Regions from separate parts of the Nonomuraea recticatena genome, predicted to be linked through region 1. Evidence: riboswitches for the same ligand, from Rfam matches in the RefSeq annotation. Region 1 holds a riboswitch; the other holds the start of a gene.

Region 1 (5,923 bases):
TCGCTCTCCAAGAAGCGGATCTTGGAGACGGTGACGTCGGGGAACTCGCCCTGCAGCAGGGCGAGCACCTCCCCGATGCTCATGTGCGAGCGCGCCGCCTGGGGACTCATGCGCCCCGCGTGAGGAAGACGAGGCGGAACTTGCCGATCTGCACCTCGTCGCCGCTGTGGAGGGGAACCTCCTCGATGCGCTCCCTGTTGACGTAGGTGCCGTTGAGGCTGCCGACGTCGCGGACGGTGAAGGCGCCGCCGGGGTGGCGGTAGAACTCCACGTGCCGCCTGGAGACGGTGATGTCGTCGAGGAAGATGTCGCTCTCGGGATGGCGGCCCGTGGTGGTCAGGTCACGGTCGAGGCGGAAGCGGCTGCCCGCGTTGGGCCCCCTCGTGACGACGAGCAGCGCCGCGCCAGGGGGCAGCTGCTCGACCGCGGCCCGCTCGGCGAGGAGAGCGTCTGCCGTCTCCGCCTCATACGCCTCGATTCCCGCGACGGAGATCGTCGAGGTGGTGTCTCCGGCGACCTCATGTCTGGTCAGCGGCGACCCACACCGGGAGCAGAAACGGGCATCCTCGGGGTTGGCATGACCGCACTGCGTACAGTAGACGCTCGGCATCGATCGGCTCGGCCTCCTACCGCGAAGACGCGGCGACGGTTGATCAGGGCGCCCCTCGCCTCTTCGCTCGTTCACGTTTGCGAATGCCGCAACTTACGCTGATCAGCGGCAAAGGTCAAGGCGAGAGGCTGCACGACAGGTTCGGACGGTGACAAAGTTACCGCCGAGCCGCCCTCAAGGTCCATGCCGCCGCGCCATCTGAGTTGTCACGTTCCCGCCGCCCTCTCCACGATCCGCGCCCACCTGTCCAAAAAGGCCTGGGCGGTGTCGAAGTCGTGGGCCTCGGCCCACAGGTCGGTGGCGGGCTCGGAGGCAGCCGGCAGGATCAGCGCCCAGCGCCCGTCCTCGCCGACCACGCGCACGCCGTCGGTGGTGTCGAGGCGGAAGCCCTCCGCGGCCTCGATCACCGAGCGCATCACCGCCCCCTTGGTCGCCCACGGCGTCGGGACCGTCCGCTTGAGCAGCTTGGCCTCGGGGATCCTCGCGTCGATCTGGCTGAGCGTCAGCCGCGTGCGGGCCACGAGGCCGAGCAGGCGCAGGAAGACGGCCAGGCCGTCGACCGTGGGCCCGAACTCCGGCACGATGAAGCCGCCCCTGCCGTCGCCCGCGAAGATCATGTACGGCCTGGCGGCGGCGGTGGTGAGCGCGTCGAGGGAGGTGGAGGTCCACTCCACCTGGACCCCGTGGAAGCGGCAGACCTGTTCGGCCACCCTGGTGGTCGTGACGGGCAGCGCCACCCTGCCCCTGCGTCGCTCGGCGGCGACCAGGTCGAGCACCACCAGCAGCGCCCGCTCCTCGCTGATGAGCTGGCCCATCTCGTCGACCAGGGCGATGCGCTCGCCCACAGGGTCGAAGCGCACGCCGAAGGAGGCGCGCGAGGAGCCGACGAGCTCGGACAGGCGCTGCAGGTCGCGGCGGCGCTCGGCGAGCGTCTCGGTGGGCGAGGCGGAGTCGAGGCGGGCGTTGACGGTCAGCACCTCCACGCCGAGGCGGCCCAGCAGGGTGGGCAGGACCAGCGAGGAGGTGCCGCCCGCGCAGTCGACGACCACCTTCATGTCGTTGACGCCGGTCATGTCCACGTATCGCAGAAGTTCCTGGGCGTAGTCCTCGACCGCCCTCGCGGGGAAGCTCAGCTCGCCGATCTCGCCGGGGAAGGCCCTGCGGAACTCCTGACGGGAGAAGACGCGCTCCAGCTTGCGCTGGCTGGCCGGGGACAGGTCGGCGCCCCTGGAGTCCATGAAGACGATGTCGACGCTCTGCGGGTCCCCCGAGGTGGTGCGCAGGGCGATGCCGCCGCTGGCGGGCCTTCGGGAGGTGTGGAAGCGGGCCACGGGCAGCGGCATGGCCTCCAGGTCGAGCACGTCGATGGCGCCCGCCGTCAGCGCGCTGATGACGGCGCGCTTGAGCGCTCTGGCCGCGCGGGAGGAGTCGCGCGAGGTGATGACCGTGTCGCCCTTCTTCAGGGTGGTGGCGTAGGCGCTGGCCAGCCGTACGCACAGCTCCGGGGTGATCTCGACGTTGACCAGGCCGCTGACGCCGCGCGGGCCGAACAGGCTGCGCTGGCCGCGCGACTCCCAGATGACGCTGGTGTTGACGACCGCGCCCGCCTCGACGGTCTTGAAGGGGTAGACCTTGACGCCGCTGGAGACGTAGGCCTCGGCCTCGATGACGCACTCGTCGCCGACGACGGCGTTCTCCTCGATCCTGGCGCCGGTCATCAGGTCGGTGTTCTTGCCGATGACGCAGCCGCGCAGGTTCACCCCCGGGCCGATGTAGACGTTGTCGTGGACGACGGCGCGGTGCAGGAAGGCGCCCTCACGCACCACGGCGTTGCTGCCGAGCACGGTGTACTCACGAAGCTCGGCGCCCGCCTCGATCTTGACGTAGTCGCCGATCAGCAGGGGGCCCTTGAGCACGGCGTCGGGGTCGACCGCCGCGCCCTCGCCGACCCAGATGCCCGGCGACATCTCGAAGCCGCCGATGTCGAGGTCGACGCGTCCGGACAGCGCGTCGGCCTGGGCCTTCATGTAGCTCTCGTGGGTGCCGACGTCCTCCCAGTAGCAGTCGGAGACGTAGCCGTAGATGGGCGCGCCGCGCTTGAGCAGGCGGGGGAAGATGTCGGAGGACCAGTCGACGGCCTCGCCGGCGGCGACCTCGTCGAGGACCTCGGGCTCCATCACGTAGATGCCGGTGTTGACGGTGTCGGAGAAGACCTGGCCCCAGGTGGGCTTCTCCAGGAAGCGCTGCACCCTGCCCTGGTCGTCAACGATGATGATGCCGAACTCGAGTGGGTTGGGGACGCGGGTCAGCCCGATCGTGACGAGGGCGGAATTCTCGCGGTGAAACCTGATCATGTCCGATAAGTCGATATCGGTCAGGGCGTCACCGGAAATAACGAGAAAACGATCATCGCGGAGTTTGTCGGCCGCGTTCTTGACGCTGCCCGCCGTGCCGAGGGGAAGGTCTTCGGTGGCGTAGTGCAGGCGCATGCCCAGTTCGTCGCCGTCGCCGAAGTAGCTGCGCACCAGCGCGGCGAGGAACTGGACGGTGACGACGGTCTCGGTCAACCCGTGGCGTTTCAGCAGGCGGAGGACGTGTTCCATGATCGGGCGGTTGACCACGGGGAGCAGGGGTTTGGGCTGGTTCGCGGTCATCGGCCGCAGCCGAGTCCCCTCCCCGCCTGCCATGACGACCGCCTTCACTCGATCACTCCTTCTTCGCAGCGGTTACGAGTTGGCGCACCTGTACCACATACAGCAGTCCTGCCCACCAGTACAGGCCCGTTCCCCAGATGGCGAACGCCCATCCGATAATCCTTGCAATATCGGCATACCAGGCTCCGGTGTGCGAGGCCAGGAAGAGGAGGGGGAAGGCGTACATCAGATTGGCCATGGCGGCCTTGCCGAGGAAATGCACGGGCAGTGCCTTGTAGCCGTACTTGCGGAGCACGGGGAAGAAACATCCGACGAAGATCTCGCGGCCCAGGATGATCGCGACCAGCCACCATGGGATGACCTCGCGCAGCAGCAGGCCGAGCAGGGTGGCGAAGACGTAGAGCTTGTCGGCGGCGGGGTCGATGAGACGGCCGAGCCTGCTGGTCTGGTTCCACGCGCGGGCGATCTTGCCGTCGAGCCAGTCGGTGAACCCCGCGACCATGAGCAGCGCGATCGCCCAGCCGTCCGCCTTGGGCCCGAGAACCAGCCAGAGGAACACGGGGACGCCGAGCAGACGCAGGAAGCTCAGCAGGTTCGGAACCGTCCAGATTCGGTCCTCGGCGGAAGTTTCACTCACGCTGCCGACCCTACTGCGTCACCCACCTGCGCACGCTGAGCCGCCCGCCCGCTGTTTCCGCGCGGGTTCGGCCGCCCGCGGGCGGCAGGGGCTTGCGCGACACCCGGGTGATCGGGTTACGGTGGCGCCGACCAACGCGGGAGCCCGGTGCGGACCGGGCTGAGAGGACGGCTGACCAGCCGCCGACCGCCAGAACCTGCTCCGGGTAATGCCGGCGAAGGGAGTTTGCGCGATGAGTGGCGCGCGCTTTTCCAAGACCTACCAGGGCGAGCTCAGGGTCCCCATGCGGGAGATCGGACTGAGCGACGGCACCGTGTTCACCGTCTACGACACCTCGGGCCCCTACACCGACCCTGCCGTCGAGACCGACGTCACGCGCGGCCTGAGCCCCCTGCGCGAGCAGTGGATCCTCGATCGCGCCGACGTCGTCGGGTACGGCGGCCGCCAGGTCAAGCCGCTCGACGACGGCTACCGCGACCAGGCCTCGTGGAAGCGCGGCCAGGCCGTGCCCCGCCTGGGCGCGCGGCGCCAGCCGCTCAGGGCGGCGGGCGGGCCCGTCACCCAGCTCGCCTACGCCCGCAGGGGCGTCGTGACGAAGGAGATGGAGTTCGTCGCCGTAAGGGAGGGCGTCGAGGCCGAGTTCGTCCGCGCCGAGGTGGCCGCGGGCAGGGCGATCATCCCGGCCAACGTCAACCATCCCGAGAGCGAGCCGATGATCATCGGCCGCAACTTCCTCGTCAAGATCAACGCCAATATCGGCAACTCCGCCGTCTCCTCCTCCATCGAGGAGGAGGTGGAGAAGATGACCTGGGCCATCCGCTGGGGCGCCGACACCGTCATGGACCTCTCGACGGGTCGTGACATCCACACCACCCGCGAGTGGATCATCCGCAACTCACCCGTGCCCATCGGCACCGTGCCGCTCTACCAGGCGCTGGAGAAGGTCGGCGGGGTCGCGCCCGACCTGTCGTGGGAGGTCTACCGCGACACCCTGATCGAGCAGTGCGAGCAGGGCGTCGACTACGTGACCGTCCACGCGGGCGTGCGTCTGTCCTATGTCCCCCTCACCGTCGGCCGCAAGACCGGCATCGTCTCGCGCGGCGGCTCGATCATGGCGGCGTGGTGCCTGGCCCACCACCGCGAGAACTTCCTGTACGAGAACTTCGAGGAGATGTGCGAGATCCTCGCCTCCTACGACGTCGCCTTCTCCCTCGGCGACGGCCTGCGCCCCGGCTCGATCGCCGACGCCAACGACGAGGCCCAGTTCGCCGAGCTGCGCACGCTGGGCGAGCTCACCGGGATCGCGCGCTCCCGCGACGTCCAGGTCATGGTCGAGGGCCCTGGCCACGTGCCCATGCACAAGATCAAGGAGAACGTCGACCTGCAGCGCGAGCTCTGCGACGACGCCCCCTTCTACACCCTCGGCCCCCTCGTCACCGACATCGCACCGGGCTACGACCACATCACCTCGGGGATCGGCGCGGCCATGATCGGCTGGTACGGCACCGCCATGCTCTGCTACGTCACGCCGAAGGAGCACCTGGGGCTGCCCGACAGGGAGGACGTCAAGACCGGCGTCATCACCTACAAGATCGCCGCGCACGCCGCCGACCTCGCCAAGGGGCACCCGAAGGCCCAGGAGTGGGACGACGCGCTGTCGGAGGCGCGCTTCGAGTTCAGGTGGGAGGACCAGTTCGAGCTGTCCCTCGACCCCGGCACCGCCCGCTCCTTCCACGACGAGACGCTGCCCGCCGCGCCCGCGAAGACGGCGCACTTCTGCAGCATGTGCGGGCCGAAGTTCTGCTCGATGCGCATCTCGCACGACCTGCGGGCGGCGGAGGGCATGCGCGCCAAGTCGGAGGAGTTCGTGGCCGGGGGCGGCGAGGTCTACGTGCAGCTGACCGACAGACCGCCGCTTCCGTGAGAGGAGCGGGGACAGACCGAAGTCTAGGAGCGGGCCGCCCTGAGGAAGGAGCGGATGAGGGCGGAGTCCTTCACGCCCCTGGCCACCTCGACGCCGCT
Region 2 (5,923 bases), on a different contig from region 1:
GCTCGGCGTCGTCGTCGACCTCGTTGACCTGCACCTGGAAGCCCTGCTCGGTCAGGAACTGCGCGGCCTCGTCCTTGGACATGCCGCTGACGTCGGGCATCACCAGGCCCGCGCTCAGCACCAGGTTGACGCTGGTGCCCTCCTTGACCTTGTCGCCGATGCTCGGCCTGGTCTGCGTCACCAGGCCGCGCGGCACCTTAGGGTTGGCGACCTTGCTCACCTTGCCCAGCTCGAGGCCCGCCTCCGACAGCTTGATCGCCGCGTCGTTCTGGTCGAGGCCCTCGACGTTGGGGACCGTCACCCGCTTGGCGCCCAGCGAGGGCACGATCGTGATCGTCGCGCCCGCCTCCACCTCGCTCCGGCTCACGGGGTCGGTGCTCAGCACCTTGCCCTGCCCGACCTTCTCGTCGTACTGGCCCTCGGCCACCTTCACGACGAGCCCGATCTTGGCGGCCTCGGTCTTGGCGCTCGCGACGTTCTTGCCGACCAGCTCGGGCACCAGGACGTACTGGGTCTGCGAGAAGTACCAGCCGGTCAGGCCGACCGCCACCACCATCAGCGCGGCCAGCGTCACCAGGAACCAGTTGGGCCTGAAGCCGCGCCTGCGCGCGGGCGGCTCACCCGAGCTCGCGGGAGCGGTCAGCACCTCGGTGCGCGGCGCGATCAGCGTCGGGTTGGCCGGCGCGACGCGGGAGCGCGGATGCTCGCCCGAGGGGACGTAGTGCTGGCCCGTGGTGTAGGGCGGGCTCGACTCCCTCGGCAGCATCCTGTGCGCGTCGACCGCGGCCACCAGCATCGCCGTGGCGTCGGCAGGACGGTCGTCGGGCTCGCGCGCGGTGGCCTGCGCCACCAGCGTGTCGATGAGGGGTGGGGCGTCCACCAGCGACGAGGGCGGCGGCACCCTGTCGTGGACGTGCCGGTAAGCGACCGACATCGGCGTCTCGCCGTCGTACGGCTGCTGCCCTGTGACCAGCTCGAACAGCATGATGCCCGCGGCGTAGACGTCGCTGCGCACGTCGGCGCCGCCGGTCATGACCTGCTCGGGCGACATGTAGCCGATCGTGCCGATCATCACGCCGGTGCGGGTCTGGTTGGTCGCCTCGATCGCCCTGGCCAGGCCGAAGTCGACGACCTTGACCCTGCCGTCGTCGGTCAGCAGGACGTTCTCGGGCTTCATGTCGCGGTGGACCATGCCCTGCTGGTGGGCGGCGCCGAGCGCGGCCAGCACCGGGATCATGATCTCGAGCGCCTCGCGGGCGGGCAGCCTGCCCCGCGCGCGCAGCACGTCGCGCAGCGTCTTGCCCGGCACGTACTCCATCGACAGGTACACCACGTCGCCGTCGGTGCCCTGGTCGAAGACGTGCACCACGTTGGGGTGTGACAGGCTGGCCACCGACTTCGCCTCGCCGATGAACCTGCGCACGAACGCGGGATCCTCGGCAAGGGAGCGGTGCATCACCTTGAGCGCGACCGTGCGGTCGAGCCTGATGTCGAGTGCCAGGTAGACCGTCGCCATCCCGCCCCGGGCGATCCGGGACTCGATGCGATAGCGCCCGTCGAGGAGTCTCCCGACCAGGGGGTCCGCAATCGTCGTGTCCACCTGGCCGAGTTTACGGGCGATTTGCCACCGGCAGGGCCGCACAATCCGAAACCGATGCCCGTTTGTTCCATGATCTTGAAGGGCGGCCCCCGCTCGGCAAGCGGACCGGCGCCCCAGAAGGTCTGGCCGTGAACCACGGCCACTTCAGGCCCGCGCTCACCAAGCCGGGGAAAAGGCTCTCATGGCGTGCGGGGGCCTCACGGGGTCATCGGCGAGGAGGCCTCCGCGTAGCGCCGCATGGGGATGCGGCCCGCCTGGCGCGCCAGCCGTCCGGCCTGGACCGCGAGGCGCATCGCCGAGGCCATCTGGTCGGGCCGCTGCGCCCTGGTCACCGCCGTGGCCAGCAGGACGGCGTCGCACCCCAGCTCCATCGCCAGCGCCGCGTCGCTCGCGGTGCCGATGCCGGCGTCGAGGATCACCGGCACCGAGGCCGACTCCACGATCAGCTCGATGTTGTGCGGGTTGCGGATGCCGAGGCCCGAGCCGATCGGCGCGCCGAGCGGCATCACCGCCGCGCACCCGGCCTGCTCCAGGCGGCGGGCCAGCGCCGGGTCGTCGCCGATGTACGGCAGGACCACGAACCCCTCGGCGACCAGCCGCTCGGCCGCGTCGAAGGTCTCGATCGGGTCGGGCAGCAGGGTCCGCTCGTCGTTGATGACCTCGAGCTTCACCCATGCGGTGCCGAGCGCCTCACGGGCCAGCCTGGCGGTCAGCACCGCCTCGCCCGCGGTGAAGCAGCCCGCGGTGTTGGGCAGCACCTTGATCCGCCGCTCGCGCAGCACGTCGAGCACGCTGCCGCGCGCGGCGGGGTCGAGGCGGCGCATCGCCACCGTGGTCAGCTCGGTGCCCGAGGCGACCAGCGCCTGGTCGAGCACCTCCAGCGAGGGCGCGCCCCCTGTGCCCATGATGAGCCGCGAGGAGAACTTCTCTCCCGCGATGATCAGTTCATCCACCCTGCACCGCCGTGAGAATCTCGATCCTGTCGCGGTCGGCCAGCGGCGTGGTCGCCCACGTGCCCCTGGTGACCACCTCGTCGTTGACCGCGACGGCCACACCCGTCGTCTGCTCGGTCAGCCGCTGGACGGCCTGCGCCACCGTGGTGCCGTCGGGCACCTCGTGCGCGGCGCCGTTGATCGTCACTTCCATCAGCACTTCCTTGTCTAGAACCGCTGTGGCGAGCACAGGGCGGCCAGTTCGGGCTCCTCGCCCTGGAGCAGGGCGGTGGTGAGCGGAGCCAGCAGGACTCCGCCTCTGTGATGTCCGGTCGCCAGCGCGAGCCCCCGGCGCACTTCGCCGACCAGCGGCAGGTTGTCGGGGGTGCAGGGGCGCAGGCCCGCCACCACGTCGGCCAGCTCCAGCTCGGTGACGCCCGGCACCAGCTCCCTGGCGTCGCGCAGCAGCTCGTACAGGCCTCCCGCGGTCACCCTGGTGTCGAAGCCCAACTCCTCCTGCGTCGCGCCGACCACCACCTCGCCGTCGCCGCGCGGGACGAGGTACACGGGCGAGCCGTGCACCATGCCGCGCACGCACCTGCCGAGCAGCGGGTGGGGGGAGCGCAGGCGCATGATCTGGCCCTTCACCGGGCGCACGGGCACGTCGGCGAGCTCGCCGCTCCACGCCCCCGCCGCCAGGACGACGCGCTCGCCGGTCAGGAGCTCGCCGTCGGCCAGCCGTACCGCGCCGTCGAGCAGGTCGGTGGCGCGGCGAGGGACGACGGGGACCCTCATCGTCTCCAGCGCGGCCAGCAGGGCCGCGGTGACGCGGCGGGGATCCACCCACGCGTCGCCGCCCGCCAGCACCCCGCCCCGCACGGACGGCGAGAGCATCGGCTCCAGGCGACGGCACTCGCGCCCCGTCAGCCGCTCGACGGGCAGCCCCAGCTTGTCCATGAAGGCCGCGAGCTCCTCGAGCGCCGCCAGGTCGTCGGCGCCGAAGGCCACGTCGAGCGTGCCGTGGGCGCGGTAGTCGACCGACAGGCCGCTGTCGGCCTCCAGTTCGGCGGCGAAGGCGGGCCAGCGCTCCAGCGCGGCCAGGCCCAGCCTGAGCAGCGGCTCCTCGGTGTAGGCGACCTCGCTGACGGGGGCCAGCATGCCCGCGGCCGCATGGGAGGCGCCGGAGGCGGGGGCCGGGTCGATCACGGTGACGTCCTGGCCGGCGCGGGCCAGGCGCCAGGCGATGGACAGGCCCACCACGCCGCCGCCCACGATCAGGTCCATCTCGCTCCCTTCGCCGGCATGATCCGGATCAGGTGTCTTGCGGTCGAAGGCCCGTCAAGCCTTCCTCTCAGCCCGGTGTGGCCGGACTCCCGCGCGTCTTCCACCGACCAGCCTACTCACGCCGGACGTCCCCCTTGAACCATTGGTTATGGTCTTGACCGTGAAGCATGTCGTGGTGGTAGGTGCGGGACTGGCCGGTGTACGCAGCGCCGAAGCTCTCAGGGCGCGCGGATTCGGCGGCACGATCACATTGCTGGGGGAGGAGCGGCACCGGCCCTACGACCGGCCACCCCTGTCGAAGGCGGTGTTGCTGGGTGACGCCGACTCCAGCTTCGTCGACTCCGACCTCGAGGGCATGGGGGTGGAGCACAGGGCGGGGGTGTCGGCCAAGGGCCTGGCCGAGGGCGTGGTGGAGACCACCGAGGGCGAGATGGCCTACGACGGCCTGGTGATCGCCACCGGCGCGGAGCCGATCAGGCTGCCCGGCGAGGGCCGCCAGCACGTCCTGCGCACCCTCGACGACGCGCTGGCGCTGCGCGCCGAGCTCGTCCAGGGGGCCAGGGTGGTGATCATCGGCGCGGGCTGGATCGGCGCGGAGGTGGCCACGGCCGCCATGAGGGCGGGCTGCGCGGTCACGGTGCTCGAGGCGGGCCCCGCTCCGCTCGCGCACGTGGTCGGCGCCGAGGTGGGCGCGCACACGATCCCCTGGTACGACGGCATCGACCTGCGGCTGAACACCATGGTCGGCTCCGTGGACCCCGGCGGGGTGAGCCTGGTCGGCGGCGGGAGCCTGGAGGCCGACGTGGTGGTGACCGGCATCGGCGTGCGGCCCACGGTCGAGTGGCTGGCCGGCTCCGACATCGACCTGCACAACGGCGTCGTCACCGACGAGCACCTGCGCGCCTCCCTGCCGAACGTCGTCGCCGTCGGCGACTGCGCGGCCTGGTGGTCGCGCCGCTTCCACACCAGGCTGCGCGTGGAGCATTGGGACACCGCGCTCAACGCCCCCGAGGTCGCCGTGGCCAGCCTGCTGGGCGACGAGTCCGTGTACGATCCCGTTCCGTACTTCTGGTCGGAGCAGTTCGGCCACATGGTGCAGTACGCGGGCCACCACCCCGGGGCCCGCCTGGTGCGCCGCGGCGACCCGTCGGCCGCGGCTCCCGTGAGCAGGTGGTCGGTCTGCTGGCTGCACGACGACGACAGGCTGGCGGCTGTGCTGACCGTCAACAGGCCTCGAGACCTCGTCCAGGGCCGTAGGCTCATCGAGGCCGGCCAGCGGCTGGACCCAGGGCGCCTGGCCGATCCCGAGGTGGCTCTCCGTGATTGTGTTGTTTGAGCAAGGACGCGATGTGGTAGTGGTGGATTCGTGACGCTTTCTGTTGCACAGATAGATCGGGAGACCGACCAGCTCGTCGGCGAGTGGCTCACTCTCCCCCAGGTGGCCGAGCGCCTCGATCTGACGATCGGCAGGGCCAAGCAGCTCCTCAAGGACCGCAAGCTCGTCGGCGTACGGCGAGGCGGCGGGGGCCCGCAGGTGCCGGCGGCCTTCCTCGAGGGCAAGGACGTCGTGAAGGGCCTGCCGGGCACGCTCACGCTCCTGCTCGACGCCGGCTACGACGACGTCGAGTCGTTGCGCTGGCTGTTCACCCCTGACGAGTCCCTGCCAGGCTCGCCCATCGACGCGATCAAGGCAGGTCGCCACACCGAGGTCAAGCGGCGTGCCCAAGCGCTCGGTTTCTGAGGCCCGCCTCTACCTCTGCACCGACGGTCGTCGTGACAGGGGAGACCTGGCCGACTTCCTCGACGCGGTGCTCGGCAACGGCGTCGACATCGTCCAGCTGAGGGAGAAGGGCCTTGAGGCGCGCGAGGAGCTCGCGCTGCTCGAGGTCTTCCGCGACGCCTGCGACCGCCACGGCGCGCTGCTGGCGGTCAACGACAGGGCTGACATCGCCTTCGCGGCCCGTCCCGACGTGCTCCACCTCGGCCAGGACGATCTGCCCGTGCGCGTCGCGCGAGAGATGCTCGGCGACGACATCCTCATCGGCAGGTCCACCCACTCGGCGGCGGAGGCCTCGGCGGCCGCCGTGGAGGAGGGTGTCGACTACTT

Evidence for each region. A riboswitch is a leader RNA that binds a small molecule or an ion and turns the genes downstream of it on or off. The one in region 1 is predicted to bind thiamine pyrophosphate.
Region 2: it holds a riboswitch for thiamine pyrophosphate, as region 1 does, so the genes downstream of both, thiO (glycine oxidase ThiO) here and thiC (phosphomethylpyrimidine synthase ThiC) in region 1, are expected to answer to the same signal.

Annotation. Positions count from the first base shown of each region.
Region 1 is NZ_BAAATE010000012.1:164,049-169,971, reverse strand. Features, by position in the region: gene ftsR (transcriptional regulator FtsR) at 1-83, opposite strand, end outside; gene ABFX50_RS23825 (double zinc ribbon and FHA domain-containing protein) at 107-610, opposite strand; gene ABFX50_RS23820 (mannose-1-phosphate guanyltransferase) at 817-3,312, opposite strand; gene clsA (cardiolipin synthase ClsA) at 3,317-3,901, opposite strand; TPP riboswitch at 4,028-4,141, shown strand; gene thiC (phosphomethylpyrimidine synthase ThiC) at 4,134-5,825, shown strand; gene ABFX50_RS23805 (phosphoribosylanthranilate isomerase) at 5,849-5,923, opposite strand, start outside.
Region 2 is NZ_BAAATE010000006.1:387,033-392,955, reverse strand. Features, by position in the region: gene pknB (Stk1 family PASTA domain-containing Ser/Thr kinase) at 1-1,600, opposite strand, end outside; gene ABFX50_RS15850 (thiazole synthase) at 1,798-2,553, opposite strand; gene thiS (sulfur carrier protein ThiS) at 2,546-2,746, opposite strand; gene thiO (glycine oxidase ThiO) at 2,761-3,816, opposite strand; TPP riboswitch at 3,805-3,919, opposite strand; gene ABFX50_RS15835 (NAD(P)/FAD-dependent oxidoreductase) at 3,977-5,152, shown strand; gene ABFX50_RS15830 (Rv2175c family DNA-binding protein) at 5,183-5,557, shown strand; gene thiE (thiamine phosphate synthase) at 5,535-5,923, shown strand, end outside.